DNA from 4 places in the Solibacillus sp. CAU 1738 genome. Region 3 is predicted to be linked to each of the others. Evidence: riboswitches for the same ligand, from Rfam matches in the RefSeq annotation. Region 3 holds a riboswitch; each other region holds the start of a gene.
What was found. Region 3 has a riboswitch for S-adenosylmethionine ahead of metA (homoserine O-acetyltransferase MetA). Riboswitches for the same ligand answer to the same signal wherever they lie in the genome.
Positions count from the first base shown of each region.

Region 1: linked by a shared signal. The riboswitch ahead of AAFN87_RS10415 (O-acetylhomoserine aminocarboxypropyltransferase/cysteine synthase family protein) and the one ahead of metA (homoserine O-acetyltransferase MetA) in region 3 are both predicted to bind S-adenosylmethionine.
Region 2: linked by a shared signal. The riboswitch ahead of AAFN87_RS00780 (methionine ABC transporter ATP-binding protein) and the one ahead of metA (homoserine O-acetyltransferase MetA) in region 3 are both predicted to bind S-adenosylmethionine.
Region 4: linked by a shared signal. The riboswitch ahead of AAFN87_RS13125 (methionine ABC transporter ATP-binding protein) and the one ahead of metA (homoserine O-acetyltransferase MetA) in region 3 are both predicted to bind S-adenosylmethionine.

Region 1 is NZ_JBDQQN010000003.1:177,872-182,413, reverse strand. It holds gene AAFN87_RS10420 (homoserine dehydrogenase) at 1-68, opposite strand, end outside; gene AAFN87_RS10415 (O-acetylhomoserine aminocarboxypropyltransferase/cysteine synthase family protein) at 480-1,784, opposite strand; SAM riboswitch class I at 1,898-2,012, opposite strand; gene nfsA (oxygen-insensitive NADPH nitroreductase) at 2,272-3,003, shown strand; gene AAFN87_RS10405 (ABC transporter ATP-binding protein) at 3,352-4,032, opposite strand; gene AAFN87_RS10400 (ABC transporter permease) at 4,019-4,542, opposite strand, start outside.
Region 2 is NZ_JBDQQN010000001.1:152,787-157,328, forward strand. It holds gene hflK (FtsH protease activity modulator HflK) at 1-363, shown strand, start outside; gene hflC (protease modulator HflC) at 363-1,391, shown strand; gene AAFN87_RS00775 (DNA polymerase I) at 1,642-2,085, shown strand; SAM riboswitch class I at 2,210-2,309, shown strand; gene AAFN87_RS00780 (methionine ABC transporter ATP-binding protein) at 2,419-3,444, shown strand; gene AAFN87_RS00785 (methionine ABC transporter permease) at 3,434-4,096, shown strand; gene AAFN87_RS00790 (MetQ/NlpA family ABC transporter substrate-binding protein) at 4,110-4,542, shown strand, end outside.
Region 3 is NZ_JBDQQN010000007.1:30,232-34,773, forward strand. It holds gene AAFN87_RS16995 (flagellin N-terminal helical domain-containing protein) at 424-1,653, shown strand; SAM riboswitch class I at 2,103-2,209, shown strand; gene metA (homoserine O-acetyltransferase MetA) at 2,282-3,220, shown strand; gene AAFN87_RS17005 (YczE/YyaS/YitT family protein) at 3,266-3,901, opposite strand; gene AAFN87_RS17010 (HesB/YadR/YfhF family protein) at 3,991-4,281, opposite strand.
Region 4 is NZ_JBDQQN010000004.1:70,397-74,938, forward strand. It holds gene AAFN87_RS13115 (MetQ/NlpA family ABC transporter substrate-binding protein) at 1-526, opposite strand, end outside; gene AAFN87_RS13120 (methionine ABC transporter permease) at 570-1,238, opposite strand; gene AAFN87_RS13125 (methionine ABC transporter ATP-binding protein) at 1,231-2,256, opposite strand; SAM riboswitch class I at 2,344-2,447, opposite strand; gene AAFN87_RS13130 (thioredoxin family protein) at 2,510-2,812, opposite strand; gene AAFN87_RS13135 (toprim domain-containing protein) at 2,823-3,140, opposite strand; gene gcvH (glycine cleavage system protein GcvH) at 3,401-3,781, opposite strand; gene AAFN87_RS13145 (arsenate reductase family protein) at 3,859-4,215, opposite strand; gene AAFN87_RS13150 (acyl-CoA dehydrogenase family protein) at 4,315-4,542, opposite strand, start outside.

The DNA.
Region 1 (4,542 bases), on a different contig from region 3:
TTTAAAATATGATAAATCCCTTGCCCTACAGTTCCAAAACCGAGGATGGCAGCCTTAATTGTCGCCATAACTTTCGCCTCCAACTTTCCATTCCGTAAATCTAAAACAATTACGCCTCAGCGCAATTGTACACGTTGTAAATCGATTTAACGAATTATTCCAATAATTTCACATAGTAAGATTCTAACGTAACACGACACGGAACACAAGAACAATCTCCCTTGGATGGACATTTGTTTTCCCTAGAAGGTCACTAAACAGTCATAATCATTTATAGTTAAAAGCCCTCACTCGGTTCATTCTTAACAAAGAAACTACTAGTTGTTGGTAAAATCCCTCATCAACACACATGACATTAACCTTTAATAACTAAAAAAGATCTATCAAGAATTACATCTCGACAGACCCAATTAAAAACGTAGAAAATTGATGAATTAAGCTGCGACTGCGAAATGATGCAGTCTACAGCTCCTATTTATTTAGGCATTTATACTTGCTTGTACACCTTGTTCAACTTTTTCAAGTGCTTGATCTAAGTCTGCAATAATATCTTCTACCGCTTCTAGACCGATAGATAAGCGAATGAGCTCTTCTGATACGCCAGCGACTTTTAATTCTTCTGCGGATAATTGTTGGTGCGTTGTTGATGCTGGGTGAATGATTAATGAACGACCATCCCCTACGTTTGCTACGTGTGAGAATAGCTCCACATTATCAATCACATTGCGTCCTGCTTCACGTCCACCTTTAATACCGAACGTTAAAATCGAACCAAAACCGTTTTTCAAATATTTGTTCGCTAATTCATGCGAAGCGAAATCTTCGAAGCCATTATAATTTACATAGTCCACAAATGGGTGGTTACGCAAGTGTTCAGCTACTTTCGCTGCGTTTTCATTATGTCTTACTACACGCAAATGAAGCGTCTCTAAACCTTGTAAGAAATTAAAAGCAGCGTCTGCACTTAATGTTGGACCGAAATCACGGAGTAACTGTACACGCAGCTTTGTAGCAAATGCAGCGGCCGCTGTATCAATTCCGTATCGTAATCCGTGATAGCTTGCATCCGGTTCTGTAAAGCCTGGGAATTTCCCTTGTGTCCAGTCAAATTTCCCGCCGTCTACAACGATACCGCCAATTGTTGTGCCATGACCGCCAATCCATTTCGTTGCAGAATGGACAACTACATCCGCACCGAAGTCGATAGGATTACAACCATATGGTGAAGGGAATGTATTATCAATTATTAAAGGAATGCCATGCTCATGCGCAATGTCTGCTACCGCTTCAATATCAAATACATTTAAACTAGGGTTCCCGATTGTTTCAGCATAAATGGCTTTCGTATTTTCCGTTATTGCCGCGCGGAAGTTTTCTGGGTTGCTTTCATCAACGAATGTCGTTGTAATACCGTATCGTGGTAATGTCGTTGCAAATAAATTGTACGTGCCACCGTATAGTGATCCGGCTGATACTATATGATCACCAGCACCTGCAATATTCATAATCGAGAATGAGATTGCAGCCATCCCCGATGATAGTGCAACTGCCGCTGTTCCTTTTTCAAGTAATGCGACACGTTCTTCAAATGCTCCGACTGTTGGATTCATGATGCGCGAATAAATATTGCCACTTTCCTCTAATGCAAATAGTCGCTGCGCATGAGCAGTGTCATTAAATGCATAAGCCGTTGTGCGATAAATTGGTACAGCAATTGCACCTGTAGTAGGATCAGGCTTTTGCCCACCGTGTAATAATAATGTTTCCGGACGTAATGTTGACATGAGTTGCCTCCTAGTTAGTTATTCGATGGATAACCGGTTTTTTCGAGGAGGGTTTTAGAAAACAAAAAACCCCCTTCCTAAGAAGAGGGTTCGCAAATGAGCAAATTTTCCTCCCCTTATCTTTCAGATCCCGATTAGAATCTGTAGGAATTAGCACCGTAGTAAGTTCGTCACTCACTGGTTGCCGGGCATCGCAGGGCCTAGTCCCTCCGCCTCTCTAGATAAGAGTATATGATTCATGTTCCATCGTTGATTCACAGTATAAGACAGTTTAATCCAATTCGTCAACCGTTATTTTCTGAAATTTTAAACTTACCTGAAATAATCTATCCCCTATCAACCCACCAATAATTTCCACTACAATAGCAATTGTATCTACTGCTGTAATTGTAACTTTGGAAATAGATTGGTTAATAATGATATGTTAGTATAAAATGGGCTTTTAAGGACTTTCTTTTGAGTCCATTTTTCATTAGGGGGAGAAGTTATGACAAGAGAACTTTTACGTAGTCACTCATCTGTTCGTAAATATACGGGGGAAGAGATTTCGCGCGAGGTAGTAATTGATTTAATCGAAACAGCACAAATGGCGGCAAGCTCTCACTTTGTACAAGCATATAGCGTTATTTGGGTTACAGACGAAGACAAAAAGCAAAAATTAGGAGAGCTATCAAAAAATGAATTTCAGTTCAAAACAGCTGGTGCATCATTCCTATTTTGCGTAGATTTCAAACGATTACAAATAGCTGGTCAAAAGCATGACATTGACATTGTAGCGGACTCTGCAGAAAATGTACTCGTTGGGGTAGCGGACGTATCATTATTCGCTCAAAATTTTGTTATTGCCGCAGAAGCAGCAGGCTATGGTATTTGCTATATTGGTGGGGCACGTAATAACCCAGCCGAAATTAGTGAGCTATTCAATTTACCTGAATATGTTTTCCCATTATTCGCTATGACGATCGGCACACCTACAAAACGGAACGAAACTAAGCCGCGCCTTCCTGTTGCAGCAGTTTTACATGAAAACAGCTATAATGTAGAACAATACGATACATTATTAGATGAGTATGATGCCATAATGGAAAGTTACTATGCTAGCCGTTCATCTAATCAAAAAATGGCGACATGGACAAAGCAAATGGCAGACTTCTTAATAAATCAAAAACGTCCATTTATTAAAGACTTTTTAGCAACAAAAGGTTTTAATTGGAAATAATATAGTATGCTGTACCGCAAGTAAAAGCTTACCGAACAAACTTTGGCGATTACTCACCGCAAAAGAGGCGTCTTTACATATTTCGAACTTCGCCCTATAAAGTAGACAATTTAATAAAAAGCCAAATATTATTCGTTACTGTATTTATTTAAGAAGAATTACCGTGCCCTTTCCGCCGACTGTCCATGAGCCTCCTCGAAGATTACCGGGACGGCAATCTTCTGTGGGGTCTCATTTAGCCAGTTTTTCGGCAGGAGTGGCACGGATTCTTCTATTACTATTGAAAACTTAAACTTACTACTAAAACTTATTACAAAGTAGCTGCCTTACTTATATGTATTTTTATTATTAACAGCCGGCTAAATGCTCCACATCGACATCATTTGCCTTCAATAAATTCAAATAAAACGGATCTTGACCGATAACATACACGCGATCACAGAAAGTGGCAATTTCATTCATATCATGAGATGTGTAGAGCACCATCTTGCCATCGTTTTTCGCGATATCGACTAAGTATTTACCGATTTCATTTTTGGATTTCAAATCTATACCAACTGTTGGCTCATCTAACAAAAGTAGTTTCGGATCATGAAGCAAACTAATGGCCATATTTAATTTACGCTTCATCCCCCCTGACAATGAGCTCACTTTCTCTTCCCACTGTGTAAGCTGCATATTTAAACAAAGCTCCCGGCACTGCTCTTTTGTTCTCTTTGTCCAGCTTAGCTTTTCGAAAAACAGCATATTTTCTTCTACAGTAAGATCCTCCCAAATCGATAATTCCTGAGGTACGTAGCCAATATGCCGTCGCATAGCATTTTGATTCCCTTTGTATGGCATCCCATCTAATATTACTTGACCCGCAGAAGGTTTAATAACGGTCGCTAAAATATTTAATAGCGTGGACTTACCGGCGCCATTTTCTCCTACTAAACCAACCACTTCACCTTGTTCTATTTGAAAGGAAACGTCACTTAATACCTTTTTTTGCTTATAGTTTTTTTCTAAATTATCAACTTGAAGCATGCGATCGCCCCCCTCTCCATACCGAAACAAATAAAATAGCGGCAATACATATAAGCCATAGCCAATTTGGCTTCTCTAATAGTAGCGCATGTACCGGACTCAAATATTGCACCCCTTCAAAACGCCGAGTTAACCCATCAATTGGAACAAATGACCCACCTAAAACAGCAAGTAATAACGATAGTAGGATGCTTGTTACATAATAGAAAAAAGGCTTTGTAAAACGATACGCAATAACGAAGGACACCATCGATATTGTCACTGAAAAAATGATTATAACAAATAAAAATTGTGGTCTTATCATGACATCAAGCACTATAGTTAGCAATAAAACCGAAAGTACATTTGCAGCGACTATTAGTAAAATATATAAGAATAAATTCCATAAGCTATACCATCGAAAAGTAACTGTTGTATACAGCCAGCGAACAGCTATCGCTTTTGTATTTTCTTTAATGATCCAATCAAAAATAAAAAATGTCGCGAGCATACTAAATAGTGCCCACACAC
Region 2 (4,542 bases), on a different contig from region 3:
TTTACAGCGGTAACAGATGCACGTGAAATGAAAGATACAAAACGAAACGAAGCACAAAAATATGAAAACCAACGTAATAGTGAAGTGGAAGGAGAAATTGCTGCTATACAAGCAAAGGCGGAAGGACAAAAGTTTGCCCGCATTGAGCAAGCACGAGGGGAGGTAGCAGTATTTAATAAACTATATAACGAATACAAAGGTAACAAAGCGATTACACGTGAACGTTTAGTTCTCGAAACATTAGAGAATGTACTACCTAATGCACAAATTTATATTATGAATGACGATGAGGGTAGTACGCTGAAATACTTACCGATTCAGCCTCCAACGACTACGGGTAAAACAGAAGGGAGTGGTAATTAATGAGTAATAATAATTTTGATGGAGATTTAGAGAAATTCATTAAAAATTTATTTGCAGATAAAAATAAAAAACGTAAAAATGTTGTTGATATGGAGCCGAATACGTCTAATGCAAAAAAGCCGAAAAAGGAAAAGAAACCAGTTAATATGCGTCAATGGGTAACTTCTGGCATTCTCATGACTGTCATTTTTGCAATTATGGTTATAGTTATTGCGAATCTATATGTCGTAAAAGAAAGCGAATATAAAGTTGTGCGTCAGTTCGGTGAGGTCGTAAAATATGAGCGTGAACCTGGCCTCCACATGAAAGTACCATTCATCCAAAGTGTGACGACTTTACCGAAAAATTTAATGACGTATGATATGACACAGGAAGAAATTAATACGAAAGACAAAAAACGAATTATTATTGATAACTATGCGGTTTGGCGTGTTGTGGATCCGAAAGCTTTGATTTCCAATGCAGGTACATTACAAAATGCTGAGCGACGTATGAGTGAGTTTATATATTCAGTTATTCGTTCTGAACTTGGTAAATTACCATATGGTGAAATTATAAATGATGGAAATTCATCGCGTGGTAATATTAACGACAGTATTACAGAAAAGGTTAACGAGTTATTATCTAATGATAATTACGGTATTGAGGTAGTTGATGTACGGATTCGTCGTACAGATTTACCACCGGAAAATGAGCAAGCCATTTATAATCGTATGATTTCAGAACGTGAAAAAACTGCGCAAACATATTTATCAGAAGGGGATGCGGATAAAAAACGTATTGAAGCGGAGACGGATCAAAAAGTTCAGCAGAAACTTGCTACAGCAAATAAAGAAGCTTCACTCATTCAAGCTCAAGGGGAAGCTGAAGCTGCAAAAATTTTTAACGAAGCGTTCTCAAAAGACCCTGAATTCTACTCACTATACCGCACATTAGAATCGTACAAGAAAACGATCGGAGAAGATACGATGATTATTTTACCATCAGATTCTCCGTATGCGAAACTATTATCTGGATATATAGAATAGAATTCAATTTAAGATTAGAAGAGAGTTTTTAGTAATAAATAACCTCAATTGAGATACGATTGTTCACATACAGGTTGAACTTGAAACACCGATAAATGACTGTTTAAACGTCATTTGTCGGTGTTTTTTCCTTGATTTGTAATGTATTTTCTAATTCGTTGAAGCTATCTATTTTGTTACGGAAAAATATATTACTTTAAAATAATATATTTTTTGTTATAATAGTCTATGAAACTTTATTAAGGGGTGAATGCACTTGAGTAAATGGATTCAAAATACATTACTAGCGTTCATTATCGCCACATCCGTAACAGCACTGTTCCAATCTACTAATTTTACTTGGATGAATGCTAGTATTTTTCATATACCAGTTTTATTTATAATATTAATGTTTGTCGGTTTAGTTATTGCAGAAGATGTTCGAAATTCGTTTAAAAAAGTTTTATGGTTCGAAAAACGTGAAGATAAGCGCCCGATTTGGCAAGTTGGGGTTGGCATGATTTTTTATTTTGCACAAGTAGGCTTTGTAGAAGTGTTTGCTCGAGGATTAATGACATATAATTTAGGGGGCATGCCTTTATATTTAGTATTTAGTTTTTTAAATGCCTTTTTATTAACTGTCATTTTTGAAGAAATTTTTTATAAAGAAAAACAAAATACAGCGGCAAACTTTAAATTTAAAAAGTTAAAATAATAAAATATGTGTACAATTCTTGCGTATTTTCAAAAAAATCATTAATTTTAGATAAATGATTGACAAGCAGATTACTAAGGTTTAAAGTAGTAAACAATTAATCAAACAATTTAATAAGTCACAATTCTTATCAAGAGAGATGGAGGGACAGGCCCTTTGAAGTCTCGGCAACAGCAATTATGCAATGTGCCAAATCCTGCAAGCGTATGCTTGGAAGATGAGAACAAAGTGCTTTTCGATTTGAAAACCTTTTGTTTCTTTTTCTTTTAAGAAACGAAAGGTTTTTTTATATTTAAAAAACAAAGATGTTTTATGGGGAAAGTAGGTTTTAAAATGATTGAATTTTTAAATGTTTCGAAAAGTTTCGAAACACCAAAACGAGATGTTCATGCAGTAAAAAACGTAACGCTCACAATTAATAAAGAGGATATTTTCGGTGTTATTGGTTTTAGTGGTGCAGGGAAAAGTACATTACTCCGCTTAGTGAACTTACTTGAAAAGCCTACTTCAGGTGTAGTGAAGGTTAATGGAACGGATTTAGCCTCGCTCTCAAGTAAAGAGCTCCGTACATTGCGTAGAAGAATAGGTATGATTTTTCAAAATTTTAATTTATTCACATCGAGAACCGTGGCAGGGAATATCGGGTATCCGTTAAAGTTAGAAGGTGTGTCAAAAGCAGAAATTGAACGTAAAACAAAAGAACTATTATCTTTCGTTGGTTTATCAGATAAAGCAAATGACTACCCAGAGCAGCTATCAGGTGGGCAAAAACAACGTGTAGGAATTGCTAGGGCACTTGCAACTTCACCGGAAATTTTAATTTGTGATGAAGCAACCTCTGCGCTTGATCCAGAAACGACAGCCGATATTTTAAAATTACTAAAACGTGTAAATGCTGAACTTGGCATTACGGTACTACTAATCACACATGAAATGAATGTTATTCAAACAATTTGTAACCGCGTTGCTGTAATGGAGCAAGGGGAAGTGATTGAATCAGGTGATGTATTTGATGTATTTACGCGACCAAAGCATACGACAACACAACGATTTATCCAGTCGGTGCATCAAGATATTCCTTCGACAGAAGTATTGCAAGAATGGAAAGGAAATGGTGGGCAGCATTTATACCGTGTGTTATTTAAAGGGGCTGTAACGAATAATCCGCTACTTTCAGAAGTAACACAAAAACACGGAATCCACTTTAATATTGTGTATGGTTCAGTTCGAGAAATTCAGCAGCAGCTATTCGGTAATCTAGTAGTATCGTTTGAAGGGCAAATAAACGATGTGAAAAAAGTTATTGATGAGTTAGCGCTGAAAGTAGATATCGAGGAGGTTTTAGCTGATGAAGGTTGATTGGACTACATTTTGGCCAAGAATTGTGGAAGCAACAGGTGAGACGCTTTATATGGTGTTATTAACGCTGATTTTCGGTTCAATTCTAGGTATTACTCTAGGTTTACTTTTGTTTGTCACACGTGAAAATAATATTTTAGAAAGTAAAATCACGTTCAACGCTCTAAATTTATTTATTAATATCATTCGTCCAATACCGTTCATTATTTTCCTTGTGGCACTTTCTCCATTGACAAGAATAGTAATGGGTACAACGATTGGGACAACAGCAGCTGTATTCCCAATGACAATCGCGGCGGCATTTGGTATAGCGAGGATAGTTGAAACTAACTTAATTAGTATTGATCCAGGTGTTATTGAAGCAGCAAGGGCGATGGGAGCAAGTCCATTTCAAATTATTTATACAGTTCTTATTCCTGAAGCGCTCGGTCCACTTATTTTAGGTTTAACGTTTGTAACAATTAGCTTAATTGACTTCTCGGCAGTAGCGGGAACAGTAGGAGGCGGTGGACTTGGACATGTAGCAATTACATACGGTTACCAACGCTTTGATGGTAGTGTCATGATTGTTACGGTTGTTATATTAATAGTCCTTGTACAATTAGCTCAGTGGCTAGGCAATGCTTTATCTAAAAAAATATTAAGACGATAGGAGAACTAAGAATATGAAGAAAATATTATTACTAATTGTAACGGCACTAGCTGCAATTGCTTTAGCAGCATGTGGAGGAAATGAGGCAACTAATGCCGAGGCTTCAAAAGTGATTAAAATCGGTGTTAATGGTGCAGACGGTGCACAGTGGCCAATCTTAAAAGAAAAATTAGCGGCAGAAGGTATCGAAATAGAACTAATCGAATTCTCGGACTACACATTACCAAATAACGCTTTAGCACAAGGGGATGTGGATTTAAATGCATTCCAACACATTTCTTTCTTAGCTAGTTATGTAAAAGAGAGCGGCAATGATTTAGTGCCAATCGGTTCAACAATATTTGCACCTTTAGGTTTATATTCAGAAAAAATTAAAGATATAAATGAAATTAAAGAAGGTGACAAAATCGCAATTCCAGATGATCCGACAAACCAAGCTAGAGCAT
Region 3 (4,542 bases):
GGAGATTTAACAATACAACAGATTCGAAAAACAATAGTTAACGCGGCAGGGACAAAAGCACATGAAGTACGAAATTATCAGTCGTACATTCGGATGTGCATATCACACTGTACAAGTAAAATATTTAGGACAAAAAAGCACAATAATACATAATTTAACGAGGCCTCAGAAGAGTTGAGTTGATACTAGATAGGTGACTGTATATCTCGATTGTTCTCAGAGCGATATTAGGCAAGTACATAATACATAAGAAACTATTGAGGAACACGAGTTAATCCATTCCTCTTTTAATAATTGAGACGTACTTAATTTTCTTATAAAAAATTTCTATATCTAGATAAAAAGTATCAAAATTGATATTATTGTTTATATTCGTAAATTATTTTGTTACTACAAAGATAATCTTGATAAAGGAAGTTACTTATGAGAATAAAGCATAATATTTCATCTTTAAATACAAATAACAGGCTACAAAATAATAGAGGAAAACTTGAAAAAAGTTTAGAGAAATTATCTTCAGGTTTTAAAATTAATCGTGCAGGTGATGACGCTGCTGGATTAGCGATTTCTGAAAAAATGCTTGGACAAATTCGTGGTTTGGATATGGCGGGTAAAAATATTCAAGATGGAATTTCACTAGTACAAACTGCTGAGGGTGCATTAAATGAAGTACATTCACTTCTTCAGCGCGGAAGAGAATTAAGTGTTCAAGCCTCAAATGATACAAATACAGATATCGACAGGGAGGCAATCCAAAAGGAAATTGAAGAAATTAAAAAAGAAATAACATCTATCGGAAACAATACTGAATTTAATACTAAGAAATTACTTGATGGTTCAGTTTCATACCAAACTAACCCTTCTACTCCCCAATCTACATTAAAGGCTACAGGAGCAGGAGGTGGAAGTTTTACAGTAGATGATGGATGGATTGATTTCGGAAACGATCCAAGCAATCAGCACAAAGCTAAACTCAATGAAGGTGAAAAGGTTATAGACGACCCAGCAAATTGGCTTTTTACAAAATTATCAATAGGTGTTTATTACGATAATGGTGTTCCACAAAGTTTGAGTATACACTCTATACCAGACGGATTTATTATCACACATAACAATCCTAGTTTAATATTTTCATATAACGGTATAACAATTGATTTGAGTCAATCAAAACCACCTAATGGTTCAAGTGGGTCTCAACACCAAGGCAACATCGATCTAACAGCAGGAAATAACGATGGTGAAATAATAAACGATGTAGATAACAGCTTGAATTTTCAAATTGGAGCTAATTCAGGACAAACTATTAATTTATCAATATCAGATGTTCGTTCACAGGCAATTGGAATAGATAATGTATCAGTTTTAAACAACGCTTTAGCTCAATATGCTATAAGTAGCTTTGATAGCGCAATTAATGCCGTTTCTGGTGTGCGTTCTAATTTAGGAGCATATCAAAATAGATTAGAGCATACATATAATTCAGTTTCGAACACTTCTGAAAATCTTCAATCTGCTGAATCACGTATTCGTGATACTGATATGGCAAAAGAAATGATGAATTTTACGAAAAGTAATATATTAATACAGGCTGCGCAATCCATGTTAGCTCAGTCTAATAAGCAACCAGAAGGTGTACTACAATTACTTCAATAAGGAAAGAAGATGAAAAGTACATTCTTAAATAACACTGATACAAAAAGACTGAAGTAGAAGATTTGACACACTATGTATCAGGTTCGAATTATTAACATCTTTCAACCTTTACTGCGAGAGAGATTCAAAATGAAACAGGTCGTACTGTAAAAAATTTTATAACGATTACTAAAAAGCCTGTGATTAGTCAAAAGATCAACCAGGTTGGTGACATAAATTCTAGAAATGGGGTAAGTGTGCGGGAGACTGTTTATATTACAAATCGCTTTGCGAGAGTCAATCTTGCAAGGCTTATATTTTACATATGCACTACGCTTCTTTTTTCGAGAAGTATGATTTTTAATAAAAAATACATAGGTTTAATAAGAAGTGGAAAATAAAACTAATAACTGTATTTAGAATTGTTGTAAAATTCATTTTTTGATGTTACAATAATTTTCAATTGAATAGTCTTATCAAGAGAAGCAGAGGGATATGGCCCGTCGAAGCTTCAGCAACCTCTAACTGCGTTAGAAAGGTGCTAATTCCAGCGGGGGAATACCCCGAGAGATAAGAGTGAACGGATAAAGCCTCTCATTCTCTTATGCTGGAATGAGAGGTTTTTTATTTTAGAAATGGGGGGATTACATTGCCAATTAACATTCCGAAGCAACTGCCTGCAGGAGAGCATTTGCGACAAGAGAAAATTTTCGTAATGGAAGAGGACCGTGCGAAAACACAACAAATACGACCATTAAATATTTTAATATGCAATTTAATGCCGGAAAAAGAGAAAACAGAGTTGCAATTGCTACGACTACTAGGAAATACACCATTACAGGTAAATGTGACGTTTTTAAATACTGCTACATACGAGTCAAAAAATGTGTCTAAATCACACTTAGAATTATTTTACTCAACATTTAACGAAATTAAGCATCGTCGATTTGATGGGATGATTATTACTGGAGCGCCTGTCGAGAAAATGGAGTTTGAAGACGTTTTATATTGGAAAGAAATCGAAGCAATTATGGACTGGGCTAAGGTTAATGTAACGTCAGTTATGAATATTTGTTGGGGTGCACAAGCAGCACTTTATCATCATTACGGTATCGGTAAATATGAATTGCCTAAGAAATGCTCAGGTGTTTATTCACACGTTATTACTGATTTAACGGTTGATTTAGTACGCGGCTTTAGTGATGAATATGTAGCACCACATTCACGCCATACTTCCGTTTCCATTGAAGAAGTACGTGCTCATCCTGATTTGCGTTTACTAAGCTACTCAGAGGATGCAGGAGTATTTATCGTGCAGTCGAAAGATAATAAACAAATAATGATTACAGGTCATTTAGAATACGACGCAACAACACTTGCCGATGAGTATTCTAGAGATGTTGCGAAAGGCGAAGAGATTGACATGCCAATAAATTATTTCCCTAACAATGATCCAACAAAGGATCCGAAACATACATGGCGGGCTCATTCTCATTTACTGTTTTATAATTGGTTAAACTATTATGTCTATCAAGAAACACCGTATGTATGGCATTTTGTTGATGAGGATATTGAATATTATATATAAAAAATAGTGCCTAATGGGGAAGTTATTTTCTCCACGGCACTTTTTTTACTTAGCTTTTAATATGGTACTTTCAACACCACTTAAACGGGTAAATATTTTTTCGTTCCATTTGATAGCAAATTGCACGATTGGTCCGAGACATAATGCCATTAATACCGTACCTATTCCCACTGGACCACCTAGTAGAAAACCTAGTAGTGCGACAGAAACTTCCATAGTTGTGCGCGCAAAAGTGACAGACCAGTTGAAACGATGGACAATGAATAGCATTAACATATCGCGTGGACCGGCCCCTAAATTTGCTACGATATACATCCCACAGCCTATTCCAAGTAGGAAGAACCCGCTAACAAAGGCGAAGAACTGCATCCAAACGCTATTAAATGTTGGGATCAAAAAATTAAAAATATCAATAAAAATCCCAGCTAACAGCATATCTAACACCGTACCGACAAGTGGCCATCTTTTGTTAAGGATTGAGTCAAATGCTATAATGGCTACCCCAATAATGATGGACCAAATACCGATCGTTAAACCAATAGATTGTGCTAACCCGATATGAAGAACATCCCACGAACCTACGCCAACAATTTGACCTTTAATCGTTAATGAGATGCCGAGTGATAAAATAATAATACCGACTATAAAAAATAGCCAGCGCCAAAAAAATGCTTCTTTCACAAACTAACCCTTCAATTCTGTATAATCTAGATGTCATTCATCATTATATAGATATTACAAGGGAAACTTCAAAAGAATGTTTTTTCAGTCTATTTTTTATATTCGTATAATAATTCGTCGGTTTGTTGATTAACAGCAACATGTAAATCATGATCATTAAAAAACCACTCATCACTTTTCTCAATGTAAAAATGAATATCGTTTTTTTCAGTTTCCACACCAATTTCATGTGGTTGTTCACGATTCATACCAAGAGAAAAACCTTCATGAAATGGAGATGTCCCGCCATAACGTGCATAAAATCGAATATAATCGCCTTGCTCTACTTCCATTTCTTCTATAAACCAATTCATTGCTGCATCTGTTATTACAATATTCATAAGAACCCTCCGCTAACATTTTATACTAATATTGTAGCGGATTTTTTAATGAAGTAACAGTGGCTAGGCTACTTCATTAAAACTGGCGATATATAAGCAAGTTTCGAATATTAAGTACTGTAAAACAACAAAATAATCCTTATTAAAATAACAACGCAATGATTAGCTTTCTACATTACGCCTACTAAAGTAACTGCATTATAATAAAGCGGCATTATTTTACCGATATTCTGCAACCAATTAGCTATACTATCGATTAAA
Region 4 (4,542 bases), on a different contig from region 3:
ATTTATCAATACCATCAGCTAATTTTATTAACCCTAAACTTTCAAGTAAAGTTAAAATACGACCTTGGTCTGTAACTGAGTTTGAAATAAGAATGGTAGCTCCTTTAGGAAGGTCTTCAACTGATTTATATTCTTTGGAATAAATACCGATTGGTTCGATATGAACACCACCGGCATTAACAAAATTATAGCCTTTACTTGCAATTTCATCTTCTAAATAGGGAATATGTTGAAAATAGTTTGCATCTAAATCTCCAGAGTCTAAATCTTGGTTAGGCATAACGAAATCTTGGTATCGGCGGATTTCTAAATTTACACCTTGCTCAGCTAAAATTGGTTTTGCTTTTTCTAAAATAAGAGCGTGAACACCGTTTGAAGCTCCTACAACTAACGTATTCTTTCCAGTTGTAGATTCGTTATTTGATGTATCATTTTCGTTTTCTTTTACTGTTTCACCTTTACCACAAGCCGCTAAAGCTAATACGACTACGGATAAAAGTAGAAATAATGATAAAAACTTCTTCATCTGCTCTTTCCCTCACTATACTAAACTTGCTATTTTTAACTAATTATCGTTTATCGACGAGCGCTGTAATCGCATCTCCAATCCACTGAATGATAAAAACAATAATTAAAATAATGATTGTTGCCATTAATGTCACATCATCACGACTACGTTGGAAACCTTCAATAAAGGCCAAGTTCCCTAAACCGCCCGCACCGATGATACCTGCCATCGCTGTATATCCAACAAGCGCTACCGCTGTCACCGTGATTCCCGAAAGAAGTCCTGGCAGAGATTCTGGGATTAATACTTTAAAAATAATCGTAGATGTCTTTGCTCCCATTGAACGGGCTGCCTCAATGACTCCTTTGTCAATTTCTTTTAGAGAGATCAATACCATACGTGCATAAAATGGAGCAGCTCCGATAATTAATGCAGGTAAAGCGGCATTTGTTCCACGAATTGTACCAACTAAAAGCTTCGTAACTGGTATTAATAATATGATCAATACGATGAACGGAATCGAACGGAATATATTGACGATTGAGCTTGTTAAAAAGTTAACAATTTTACTTGCCCATACTTGATTTGGACTCGTTAAAAATAAAACAATCCCGATAGCTAGTCCTAACACAAATGTAACGACAGTAGAAATAGATGTCATATAAATTGTTTGATATGCGGCTTCCACCATCGTTTCCCAGTTAACATTCGGAAATAATTGCTCAAGCATGTTCAATCACCTCCGTTTGAATTTCGTGCTGTGCAAGCATGTTAAGAGCTGCCTCAACATTTTCTTTCTCTCCATCAATTTGTACAATTAGCGTTCCGTATGGGCCACTTGTCGTATGTGAAATCGTACCATGTACAATATTTACTTCTACGTTAAACTGTTTAATAAGCTGCGACATAATTGGTTGCTCCGTTTTTTGACCGATAAATGTTAGTCGAACAATTTTCCCTGTAGGATAATTCGATAAAATTTGCTCAATCGATTCCTTCGTTTCATTAGAATCTGATATTTGCGATACGAATTTTTTCGTAATTTCAGCTTGTGGACTTTGGAACACACTTAAAACAGCCCCTTGCTCCACAACTTTTCCCGCCTCCATTACTGCAACACGGTGGCAAATTTTACGAATAACATGCATTTCGTGTGTAATGAGTACGATCGTTAAACCTAATCTTTTATTTATATCAAGTAATAGCTCTAAAATTGATTCTGTCGTCTCTGGATCGAGCGCAGAAGTTGCTTCGTCACAAAGCAAGACTTCAGGATTATTCGCTAGTGCACGTGCAATACCGACACGTTGTTTTTGACCACCAGATAACTGCGAAGGATACGCCTTCCCCCGACCAGATAATCCAACAAGCTCAATTAACTCATCCACCCGTTTTGCTCGTTCCCCTTTAGGTATACCCGCAATCTCAAGTGGAAATGCAATATTTTCTTCAACAGTACGTGACCAAAGTAAATTAAAATGTTGGAAGATCATACTAATTTTTTGACGTGCGGCACGTAATTTGCTACCTGAAATTACTGCTATATCTTCTCCATTCACGATGACAGATCCCGTCGTTGGCTTTTCTAAACCATTTAGCAAACGAATCATTGTACTTTTTCCGGCACCACTATAACCAATAATGCCAAAAATCTCCCCTTTATTTATCGATAAGTTTACATCATTGACAGCCGTGAACTCACCGTTTTTCGTTTTATAAACTTTCGTAATATTATTTAGTTGAATCATTTCATTGCTCCTTTTATCCATCAAAAAAACCTCTCCACTTTGAATTAGTAGAAAGGCTTTCGCAAAGATTGTATACGCAAGACCGTTCTCTCATCTTTCAAAGTATAACTTTGTGTGACTTGGCACCTTTTCACATATGTGATGGTTGCCGGGCTTCATAGGGCACTTCCCTCCACCGCTCTTTATAAGAGTAACGCTATTTATTTTGATTAATTATGAATGTTACTTTATCACGATAGAAAATACTCGTCAATTATTTTTTTAATATAGCATATAAATTAGTTACAGATTGAAATGCGTAAACCTTTTCTGTCACTTTTCCATCTTTTGTTATAAGTAGGCAAGGAACACTTTCAATTTCCAAATCAAAAGCTAAGTTATTTGTATAGTTTATATTTGCCATGCCTATAGGAACGTTAGGTAGCAACTCTACTACAACGTCCATCATTTTTGAAGCGACAGCGCATGTACCACACATCGGCGTATATAAATAAAAGGCTGTTATATCAGCACTGCTCGCATATGTTTGCCACTGTTTTATCGACCATTCTTCCATTATTCCCATCCTACTTCGTTTTTATTTTCAATTCATTTAATAGCACAGCTAAAACTTCTTTAGGCGTATTTGCAACTTCTAAATATTGTTTAGGAATTTCAAGCTGCACTGCATCTGAATACACACTTTTCATAAGTTTTCGTAGTTTATCTCCCGATTTATCGGCATCAAATAACGTATAAAAATCAAGATACTCATAGGGTTCTAAAAGTTCAAGCAATGCGTCTTCACTTATCGTACCGTTCGTACATAAAATAACCGCTTCTTGTGCTAGCACTTGCTCAAGCTTTAGCTTATCAGAACGGCCTTCTACAATTATGCAAATCATATAATCCCCCTTTTAAAAGCAGATTTATATCATTAATTTAACATCACAATATTATTTGTTAATGAAATTTGGCCGGTAGATTATTTTTTCGAAAGCGTAGAAATAAGTATATCAGCTTCCTCCAAACCATCCTACAAATTAGTACATCACCGTAACTTGGGGCTGATTTCCGCTCCTGTTGTGCGCTTTCTGAGGGGCGTCTGATAATAGAACCCCAATTAAAAACACCAAAACCTGCTATAGGTTTTGGTGTTCATGTATTATTCTTCGATTAGTTCAGCGTATTGTTCAGAAGTTAATAGTTCATCTACTTCTGAAGGGTTTGAAAGTTCTACTACAACCATCCAAGCTTGCTCGTATGGAGATTCATTAATGAACTCTGGGTTATCAGATAACTCTTCGTTTACTTCAACAACTGTACCTGATACCGGTGCGTAAAGTTCAGAAACCGTCTTTACAGATTCTACGTTACCGAATGTTTCGTTCAGTTGTAGCTCGTCGCCTACTTCTGGTAGTTCAACGAAAACGATGTCCCCTAATTCGTTTTGTGCAAAATGTGTAATACCAATACGTGCTTTTCCATCTTCAACTTTTACCCACTCGTGATCTTTTGAGTAACGTAATTCTTTTGGTGTGCTCATGAAAACCCCTCCATATATGTAGTTCATTCAAATTCAGTTTGCCATATTTCTACAGCAAAAACAAGATACTATTCATTTTATTTCCATGATTCCAAGAAGTCAGACTCCTTAAAACCAAGCGTTATTTTTTTACCATCCGTCACTATTGGACGCTTAATTAACATGCCGTCTGATGCTAAAAGCGCTAACTGCTCATCTTCGGTCATATTAGGGAGTTTATCTTTTAAACCAAGTTCTTTATACTTCATGCCTGATGTATTAAAAAAACTCTTTAATGGCAAGCCGCTTATGTCGTAAAACTGGCGTAACTGTTCCTTTGTCGGTGTTTGTTCTACGATATGAGTTAATTCATAAGCAATGCCGTTTTCATCTAGCCATTTTTGTGCTTTTTTACAAGTCGAACATTTTGGATATTGGATTAATTGAATCGTCATACTTGTACTCCTTTAGTTCATCTTTGTTTCTATTGTACTGGATAGTATGCTAGAAAGGCAAAAAAAACCGGGTGTATATTTTACACCCAGCTTTGTTTATTACACGATATACTTTTCTGCCTCAATTAATTTCGCAGCAGCTAAACGTTTTTTAGGAATTAAGTTGTACGGGTTGTTGCGCGTTAATTTGCGTAATGCAGATAACGTCATTCGCGCTGCATCGCCCTCTACTGAAGCTAAAATTGTGTCTTTAGCTTCTTTTTCGATTTCTGCAAATGCTTCTTGACAGAAAATTTCTGTGTAAAGAATTTTTTGAGCTGCTTTTTC